2 linked regions of the Verrucosispora sp. NA02020 genome follow. The protein of the gene in region 1 binds, or shares a complex with, the protein of each later gene. Links are inferred from orthologs where the notes say so. Each region holds a gene or a part of one and is shown on either strand. Other genes may lie near its edges.

The links. Proteins that work in one complex are often made in the same cells at the same time.
Region 2: the proteins of uvrB (region 1) and pcrA are in contact, whole or in part, in a crystal structure (PDB 7EGT), measured with the Thermus thermophilus proteins. The link is inferred for Verrucosispora sp. NA02020 from one-to-one orthologs. Residues at the interface, in WP_096411307.1 of Thermus thermophilus: Glu23, Leu25, Arg26, Asp27, Gly28, Glu29, Arg30, Phe31, Arg55, Glu326, Asp327, Phe328, Glu379, Ser382, Gln383, His398, Gly400, Arg401; in WP_096412145.1 of Thermus thermophilus: His654, Arg656, Phe657, Gln666, Asp668, Glu669, Lys680, Arg681, Leu682, Ser683, Lys685, Tyr686, Ala687.

What each region holds. Positions count from the first base shown.
Region 1 is NZ_CP054923.1:5,359,486-5,364,014, forward strand. What follows is about bases 536-3,450. They hold uvrB (excinuclease ABC subunit UvrB), read right to left. Parts: upstream 3,090-3,450; coding sequence 981-3,089; downstream 536-980. Other genes in these bases: HUT12_RS23810 (helix-turn-helix transcriptional regulator), read right to left, coding at 536-868; HUT12_RS33255 (hypothetical protein), read left to right, coding at 3,418-3,450. Outside these bases: more of HUT12_RS23810, read right to left, coding at 1-535; more of HUT12_RS33255, read left to right, coding at 3,451-4,529. UniProt on the Escherichia coli protein: The UvrABC repair system catalyzes the recognition and processing of DNA lesions. A damage recognition complex composed of 2 UvrA and 2 UvrB subunits scans DNA for abnormalities.
Region 2 is NZ_CP054923.1:6,245,118-6,249,747, reverse strand. The notes cover bases 765-3,780. They hold pcrA (DNA helicase PcrA), read left to right. Parts: upstream 765-1,083; coding sequence 1,084-3,477; downstream 3,478-3,780. Other genes in these bases: HUT12_RS27840 (M23 family metallopeptidase), read right to left, coding at 3,526-3,780; HUT12_RS27850 (chorismate mutase), read right to left, coding at 765-765. Outside these bases: HUT12_RS27855 (ABC transporter ATP-binding protein), read left to right, coding at 1-176; more of HUT12_RS27850, read right to left, coding at 397-764; more of HUT12_RS27840, read right to left, coding at 3,781-4,335; HUT12_RS27835 (M23 family metallopeptidase), read right to left, coding at 4,611-4,630. UniProt on the Escherichia coli protein: A helicase with DNA-dependent ATPase activity. Unwinds DNA duplexes with 3'-5' polarity. Translocates on single-stranded DNA with 3'-5' polarity. Initiates unwinding more efficiently from a nicked substrate than double-stranded DNA.

The sequences.
Region 1 (4,529 bases):
GGATCTCCGGTCGCTCGGCCTGCCGGGCCAGCACCGCCGCGGTCTCGGTGGCCGGCAGCGCCACCGCCGACAGCCACTCGACCATCCGTTCGTAGCGGGCGATGTCGGCCTCGGCGACCAGCCGCAGGTCGGTGGTGAGCGTCTCCACCATCACCGTGCGCGGATCCGCCGGATCGGGAAAGACGTACCACGAGAAGCCCGCCAACGGATGCACACCGTCGTGGGACGGGACGTCGCCGGGCACCAGCCGGATGGTGACGTGCGGCAGCTCGGTCAGCGCCACCAGGTGCCACAGCTGCTCCCGCCAGACGTCCACCGGCATGCCGCCGAGGGCGCAGACCCGCTCGTCCAGTAGCGCCGTGTAGTGCGGCGGATCGGCCCGGCGCAGCACCTGCTGCCGCAGCCCGCGAGCCCGCACCTCGGCCTCCAGGTCCAGCTCGGGACCGATCAGCGCCGCAGCCGCCAGCCGCAGCCGGGCGTACGCCGGGGTCTGCACCAACCCGGGCAGCACGGCCGGTTGGTACTCGACGATGCCCGCCGCGCCCGCCTCCAGCTCCGCGTACGCGCGTTGCCGCTCCCCCATCTCACCCAGCGCCCGGGACCAGCCGCGACCGGCCGCCGCGTCCCGGGCGATGACGATCAACGCCTCGCGCTGCGGTGGCGGCACCTGGTAGACGTCGAGCAGATCCAGCACGTCGGCCAGGTCCGGCCGACTCTGACCCAGCTCGATGCGGGACAACTTGGACGTGGACGCCCACCCGAGCTGGCCACAGACCTGCTCCAAGGTGAGTGACTCCCCGCGGCGCAGCTGGCGCAACTCCGCGCCGAGCCGAACCCTGCGGATGACAGGACTTGCTGACAACGGCATCCCGGCCTCCCCACCGTCGGAGAGTACGCAGGACAGTCACGCACGGCAATACCTTGCTCGCGCTATGCAACGAACCGATATCGCCACGCGCCACCACACCCGCCCCGGGCCATCACGACACCCCGGCGGCGTCCATTCCCCGCAACTCCTTCTTGAGGTCGGCGACCTCGTCGCGGATCCGGGCGGCCAACTCGAACTGCAACTCGCGCGCGGCGGCCAGCATCTGGTCGTTGAGCTCCTGGATGAGCTGCGCCAACTCGGCCCGCGCCATGCCCTCGCGGGCCGGGGTGGCCGCACCTCCCCGAGCCCGGCTACGGGTCTCCTTGACCGGCGCCTTGCCCCGCGACAACTGGCGCACCGCACCACCGACCCGGGTCGCCTCGGTGTCCTCCGCCTCGCGGTAGATGTCGTCGAGAATGTCGTGGATCTTCTTGCGCAGCGGCTCGGGACTGATCCCGTGCGCCTCGTTGTGCGCGATCTGCTTGGCCCGGCGCCGATCGGTCTCCTCGATCGCGGCCGCCATCGACGGAGTGATCTTGTCGGCGTACATGTGCACCTGGCCGGAGACGTTACGGGCCGCGCGACCGATGGTCTGGATCAACGACCGACCACTGCGCAGGAAGCCCTCCTTGTCCGCGTCCAGGATCGCCACCAACGACACCTCGGGCAGGTCCAGCCCCTCGCGCAGCAGGTTGATGCCGACCAGCACGTCGTAGTCACCCCGACGCAACTCACGCAGCAACTCGACCCGGCGCAACGTGTCCACCTCGGAGTGCAGATACCGCACCCGGATGCCGTTCTCCAGCAGGTAGTCCGACAGGTCCTCGGCCATCTTCTTGGTCAACGTGGTGACCAGGACCCGCTCGTCACGCTCGGTGCGCAGCTTGATCTCGTGCATCAGGTCGTCGATCTGGCCCTTGGTGGGCTTGACCACGACCTCCGGGTCCACCAGGCCGGTCGGGCGGATCACCTGCTCGACGTACTCGCCCTGGGCGTGCTCCAACTCCCACGGCCCCGGGGTGGCCGACAGGAAGACCATCTGGCCGACCCGCTCCAGGAACTCGTCGAAGCGCAGCGGGCGGTTGTCGGCGGCGCTGGGCAGCCGGAACCCGTGGTCGATCAGCATCCGCTTGCGCGAGGCGTCACCCTCGAACATCCCGCCGATCTGCGGGATCGTCACGTGCGACTCGTCGACGACGGTGAGGAAGTCGTCGGGGAAGTAGTCGAGCAGGCAGTGCGGCGGGCTGCCGGGCAACCGCCCGTCGATGTGCATCGAGTAGTTCTCGATGCCGGAGCAGAAGCCGACCTGCCGCATCATCTCGATGTCGTACGTGGTGCGCATCCGCAGCCGCTGCGCCTCCAGCAGCTTGCCCTGCCGATCCAACTCGGCCAGGCGCTCGCCCAACTCGGCCTCGATGTCGCGGACCGCCCGCTCCATCCGCTCCGGCCCGGCCGCGTAGTGCGTCGCCGGGAAGATCAGCAGATGGTCGACCTCGCGCACCACGTCCCCGGTGAGCGGGTTGAGGTAGTAGAGCTTCTCCACCTCGTCGCCGAAGAGCTCGATGCGGACGGCGAGTTCCTCGTACGCCGGAATGATCTCCAACGTGTCGCCCCGGACCCGGAACGTGCCCCGCTGGAAGGCCATGTCGTTGCGGGTGTACTGGATGTCGACCAGTCGGCGCAGCAACTGGTCCCGGTCGAGCTCCTGGCCGACGGCGACCCGCACCGCACGGTCCAGGTATTCCTCCGGGGTGCCCAGGCCGTAGATCGCCGAGACGGTCGCCACCACCACCACGTCGCGCCGGGTGAGCAGCGACATGGTGGCCGAGTGCCGCAGCCGCTCGACCTCCTCGTTGATCGAGGAGTCCTTCTCGATGTACGTGTCGGTCTGCGGGATGTACGCCTCGGGCTGGTAGTAGTCGTAATACGAGACGAAGTACTCCACCGCGTTGTCCGGCAGCAGCTCGCTGAACTCCTTGGCCAGCTGGGCGCAGAGCGTCTTGTTGGGCGCCAGCACCAGCGTGGGCCGTTGCAGCCGCTCGACCAGCCAGGCGGTCGTGGCGCTCTTGCCGGTGCCGGTCGCGCCGAGCAGCACCGTGTGCCGGTCGCCTCGGCGGACGCGTCGCTCCAGGTCGTCGATCGCCGCCGGCTGGTCACCGGCCGGCTGGAAATCACTGACGACCTGGAAACGGCCGTCGAGCCGGGGAATGTCGAGCGCCATGACGTCAACCGTACGCCCGGGGACCGACACTCCGCCGCGACTACGGGCGGCACCTGATCGGCTTCGATATTCGCATTGTGTGGTTCTTCTCACCCGGCTACGCTTTTTCCGTAGGCCGCTCGCGGCGGCCGACCGGGCCGGTGGCGGGCCCCACAGGCCACGCCGCCCCCGGCACCGAAGGCCGCAGCACCCGGCATGCCCGGCGTGCGCGCCCGACGTGGTCGCGCCGAACGCGCAGACCGGCCGCCGCGAGCGCCACCTACACACCAGGACCCGGCCGGCACCGCCACCTCGTCACCCCGACCCGGTCCGGCCCGTTCATCCTCCCGTGACGGACACCTCACGACCGGCCTCCGACGACACCGGCCCCGAGCGACCCGGCGACCCGGCCGACGCCCACCCCCCGCCCGAACGCAGCGATGGCATCCGCGTCCCGCCCGACCGCTCGACGGACGCCCCCGCCGGACGGGGCAACCGCCGCCGCGCCGGTGCCCGCCGGCACCGCGCCGGCCTCACCCCACCGGAGATCCTCGGTCTGTCCGGGACCGACCCGGCCGCCGCAGCACCCCGACCGCGCCCCGGCGTCCGACGGGCGGCCGTGGCGCACGGCATGCTCGACCCGACGGCCGGCAACCCGGCCGAGGACGACGACCTCGCCGGGACGACCCCGGCGGCCGGGCACTCCCGACAGGTCGCCGCCCGGCGTCGCCGCGTCGTTCTGGCCGCGCTCGCCCTGACCGCCGCCGCCTCCGCCGTCACCCTGGTCGCGACCCTGGTGAACTGGGCGCCCGCCGCACCGCCCGCCCGTGAGCTCACGGCCGCCGAGCGGGACCGGTTGGCCGCCATGCGGGTCGTCAACTACCGGGACGTCCGTGCCGGACTGCACCTCACGGTGAGCGGCACCGCCGGCCGCACCGATCTGCTCGGCTGGGTCGACTGGGCCCGCCGGCTGGTCTACCTCGACGTCAGCGGTCCCGGCGCCGGCCCGCTGCGCGGACTGGTCCAGGCCACCCCCACCGTGGCCGTGGTCCGCCCCGACCCGGAGGCCATGTCGACCCCCGCCATGCCGCCGTTGATGCCCCCGGGCGACGACTGGCGGCTCTGCGCCGACCGGAGCCTCGACCCGCTGCTGGGCCTGGTCTTCGACCTGGCCCTCGACCGGCCGGAACCCGCCGACGGACTCTCCGGCCGCTGGCTGCGACACGAGCAGGTCACCGGCGAGACGGTCGACGTGCTGGAGACGTCCCTGCCGCGCCCCGTCGCCACCGGCGGCGCCACCCCGACCGGATCACCCAGCGCCGCACCCCACACCGGCGTCGCCCGGTACTGGCTGGACACGACCGGACGGCTGCACCGGGTCGAGACCACCCTGCCCGGCGTCGGTCAGGTGAATCTCCAGCTGCACCGCGCCGACCGGCCCACGCTGCGCCCGGTCGACGC
Region 2 (4,630 bases), 890 kb from region 1 along the record:
GCGACGTGCCGTCGCCGGCCAACCCGCCGTCCGGCTGCAGGTTCCGTACCCGCTGCTGGAAGGCGCAGGACGTCTGTGCGGAAGAGGAGCCGCTGCTGCAGGTCAGGGACAAGTCCGGCCACCCGAGCGCCTGCCACTTCGCCGAGGTACGCGACGTGGTGCACGCGACGGAGTAGCCACACAGACGCCGTCGTGGCCGGTCATCCAAACCGGGAGCGGCGGTGAAGGTAGTGCCTCCTCAGTGATTCGGGGCGTCGGCCGTCACCAGCGGCCGGCGCCCCGGTCCGCGTTCGGACCACCGTGCCCGGACTGCGTGTCCGGGCCGCCACGGTCGGCCCGGCGCCTGCTCATGGGGACGGTCGAACCCTGACGCGCCTCGCCGACGGACCCGCTCGGTCACAGTGGGCCGCGACCGGCCCGCAGCAGCAGCAGCGCCAACTGGGTGCCGTCGGCACCGAGAGCGACCCGGAAGCGCTCCAGGATCTCCTGCTCGCGGGAGAGCACCAGCCGGGTGCCGCCGGAGGCCATCCGGGTCGCGCCGACCTCGCGGGACAGGGCGGCCCGTTCCTGCCACAGCTCGACGATCGTGCGGTCGATCTCGTCGATCCGTACCCGGATCTCGGCGATGCGGGCGGCGGCGCCCGGTTCCGCGGTCCCGGTCTTCGGGGTGTCCAGGCCGGGGCTGGTGCCGCCCTCCGCGCCGGTGCCGTTCGGGGTCGTGCCGGACTCGCCTGGGACGCCGTTCTGCTCCATCACGTCTGTCATCTTCGGGTACCTCTCACGGTGTGGTGCCCGGTGCCCGGATCCCGGGACGACAAAAGCCCCGGACTCCGAGAGCCCGGGGCTTTTCGTAGGTCTTGTCGATCAGGCGCGACCTACGGCTGCCGGACTCCCGGGGCCGTAGTAAAAGTAGAAGCGCTGGTCGAACACGCCGTCGAGTATGCCGCCGCAGCCGCCGCCGCGCAAGGAAACCGGTAAGGAAGGGACCCTTCCTATACACGAGGCGTGAGTAGGGGGCCCTTCCTTACACCGGGGGCGGCGCGGGGCGGGGATGTCGGGGCGGCGGCATAGACTCGCCCTGCGATGCATCCTCTCTTCGACATCCCCGCGTCCCCGTCCGCGCCCGAGCCCGACCGGGCGTTGCCGCCGCGTCGGCCGGCTCCCGGCCGCCTCGACCCCGCCGATCTGGTGGAGGGCCTCAACGGCCCCCAGCGGGACGCGGTCACCCACGCCGGTTCACCGCTGTTGATCGTCGCCGGTGCCGGTTCCGGCAAGACCCGGGTTCTGACCCACCGGATCGCATACCTGCTCGCCGCGCGGGACGTGCATCCCGGAGAGATCATTGCGATCACCTTCACCAACAAGGCCGCCGGTGAGATGAAGGAGCGGGTGACCGCCCTGGTCGGTCCGCGCGCCCGGATGATGTGGGTGTCCACGTTCCACTCCGCCTGCGTCCGGATCCTGCGTGCCGAGCACGCGCACGCCGGGCTCAAGTCCACCTTCTCGATCTACGACGCCGACGACTCCCGCCGGTTGATGCAGATGGTCACCCGCGAGCTCGACCTGGACCCGAAGCGCTATCCGGCGCGGGGTCTGGCGGCCCAGGTCTCCAACCTCAAGAACGAGCTGGTCGACCCGGAGACCTTCGCGGGCCGGGCGTCGGGGCCGAACGAACGGGCGCTGGCCGAGGCGTACACGCTGTACCAGCGACGGCTGCGAGAGGCGCACGCGCTCGACTTCGACGACCTGATCATGACCACGGTGCACCTGCTCCAGTCGCACCCGCACGTGGCCGAGACCTACCGCCGTCGGTTCCGCCACGTGCTGGTCGACGAGTACCAGGACACCAACCACGCGCAGTACGTGCTGATCAAGGAACTGGTCGCCGGCACCGAAGGGCTGGCTCCGGCGGAGCTGTGCGTGGTCGGTGACGCGGACCAGTCGATCTACGCCTTCCGGGGCGCGACGATCCGCAACATCCTGGAGTTCGAACGCGACTTCGGTGACGCCCGCACCATCCTGCTGGAGCAGAACTACCGCTCCACCCAGACCATCCTGAACGCGGCCAACGCGGTGATCGACCGCAACACCTCCCGCAAGCCGAAGCGGCTGTGGAGCGATGCCGGGGCGGGCGAGCAGATCGTCGGGTACGTCGCCGACACCGAGCACGCCGAGGCGGACTGGGTGGGTCGGGAGATCGACCGGCTGGTCGACGCCGACGAGGCCAGGCCGGGCGACGTGGCGGTCTTCTACCGCACCAACGCGCAGTCCCGCGTCTTCGAGGAGGTGTTCATCCGGGTCGGCCTGCCGTACAAGGTCGTCGGCGGGGTGCGCTTCTACGAGCGCAAGGAGGTCCGCGACGCGCTCGCCTACCTGCGCGCGGTGGTCAACGACGACGACACGGTGAGTCTGCGCCGGATCCTGAACACGCCCCGGCGGGGCATCGGTGACCGGGCCGAGGCGTGCGTGGAGGCACTGTCCAGCCGGGACCGCATCTCGTTCGGTGCGGCGCTGCGTCGGGCCAAGGACGCGCCGGGCATCTCCACCCGCGCCGCCAACGGCATCGCCGACTTCGTGGCACTGCTCGACTCCGCCCGGGAGGTGGCTGTTGACGGCACCCCGGAGGAGGTGCTGGAGGCGGTGCTGACCCGCTCGGGCTACCTGAGCGAGCTGGAGGAGAGCCTGGACCCGCAGGACGCGGGCCGGGTGGACAACCTCCAGGAGCTCGTCAGCGTCGCCCGGGAGTACACCGAACGGATCGAGGCGACCGGCGCGGAGGGGGAGCGGGCCACGCTGGCCGGCTTCCTGGAGCAGGTGGCCCTGGTGGCCGACGCCGACCAGATCCCTTCGGACGATCCCGAGCACCAGGGCGTGGTCACGCTGATGACCCTGCACACCGCCAAGGGGCTGGAGTTCCCGGTGGTCTTCCTGACCGGCCTGGAGGACGGTGTCTTCCCGCACCTGCGCTCGCTGGGCGACACCCGTGAGCTGGAGGAGGAGCGGCGGCTGGCGTACGTGGGCATCACCCGCGCCCGGCAGCGCCTCTTCCTGTCCCGGGCGGTGACCCGGTCGGCGTGGGGGCAGCCGGCGTACAACCCGCCGTCGCGGTTCCTGGAGGAGTTGCCGACCGAGTTGGTCCGTTGGGAACGCACGGAGGGGTCGTACACCTCCTGGGGTGGCGGTGGCGGCGGCGTGGGTGGTCGCGCGGACCGGGTGGGCGGCGGCTTCACCGGGGGTACGCCCCGCGCGGTCCAGCTGGCCCGCAAGCTCGGCGTGGACGGCAGCCGGCTGGCCACCGCGAGCGAGCTGCCCCAGGGCCCCAAGGTCTCCGCCGGGGACCGGGTCAACCACCAGCGGTACGGACTCGGCCGGGTGGTGACCGTGGAGGGCCATGGTCCGGGTGCCCGCGCGCAGATCGACTTTGGCGACCAGACGTTGTGGCTGGTGCTGCGGCACGCCCCGATCGAGAAGATCTGACGGACCGGTGCACCGGCCCGGGTGGGACCGGTGCACCGGGCGATCAGGTCAGCACGCCACGTCGATGCCGCGGGCGCGCAGGAACGGCGCCGGGTCGATCTGGTTCCACATCTGACCCTGGTGTACCTCGAAGTGCAGGTGCGGCCCGGTGGAGTCGCCGGTGGAGCCCTCCAGTCCGATGGTCTGGCCGGTGCTGACCTTCGCACCCACGTTCACCCGGGTGGTGCTCAGGTGGGCGTAGTGGGTGAGGTAGCCGTTGCCGTGGTCGATGACGACCGAGATGCCGTACCCGTCACCGACGTCGCCGGCCTTCGTGACGGTGCCCTTGGAGGCGGCCCGCACCGGTGTGCCGGCGGGCAGTGCGAAGTCGATGCCGGCGTGCAGTGTGCCCCACCGGGGGCCGTAGCACGAGGTGACGGCGGCGCCGGCCATCGGGATGACCCAGTCGGGCTTCGACGCGGTGCTCGTGGTGGTCTTCGGAGCGGCCTTGCTGGCCCTGGTCGCCGTCGGGCGGGGTTTCGCGGTCGGGCTCGCGCTGGGTGTCCTGGTCGGGCTCGCCGTCGGGGTCGGTGTCGGGCTCTCCGGCGTGGCCGGGGCGACCGACTCGCGGGCCGAGCGGTCGGCGCGGTCGGCGGCCTCCGCGCGGGCGGCGGCTTCGGCGCGGGCCTGCGCGTCGAGTGAGACGGGGCTCGGGGTGGGGCTGTCGTCGAGATTGGTCACGACGACACCACCGAGTCCGAGTCCCAGCACGGCGACCGCGCCGACGGCCAGCCGACGGCCGCGCCGGCCGATCCGGCGGCGGTGCCGGGCGGGAGCGTGGGAGAGCGTGCGGTTCGGGGTGGAGCTGTCGTCCTGCACGGAGCGGACCTCACTGGATCGAGGGGTACGTGACCTGGAAATCCTGGTGTCGGTCGGGTGCGTGTCGGGTACCGGGGTTCGGCGGGTGGATGGTGGCGGCGGGACGGCCGCCCGGTTCTGTCCCCGGTTGCCACCGGATGACCGGGTCGGTGCGTCGGCTGTGGTGTGCGCTCCGCCACAAAGCAGCCTGTGGCCTGGGACACTTTGCGTTCGGGCCGCGCACGCAAAACCGCCCGGATCGATCGATCCGGGCGGTCAACGGGTGCAACGGGGTGTCAGGACTCCGTTACCTCGC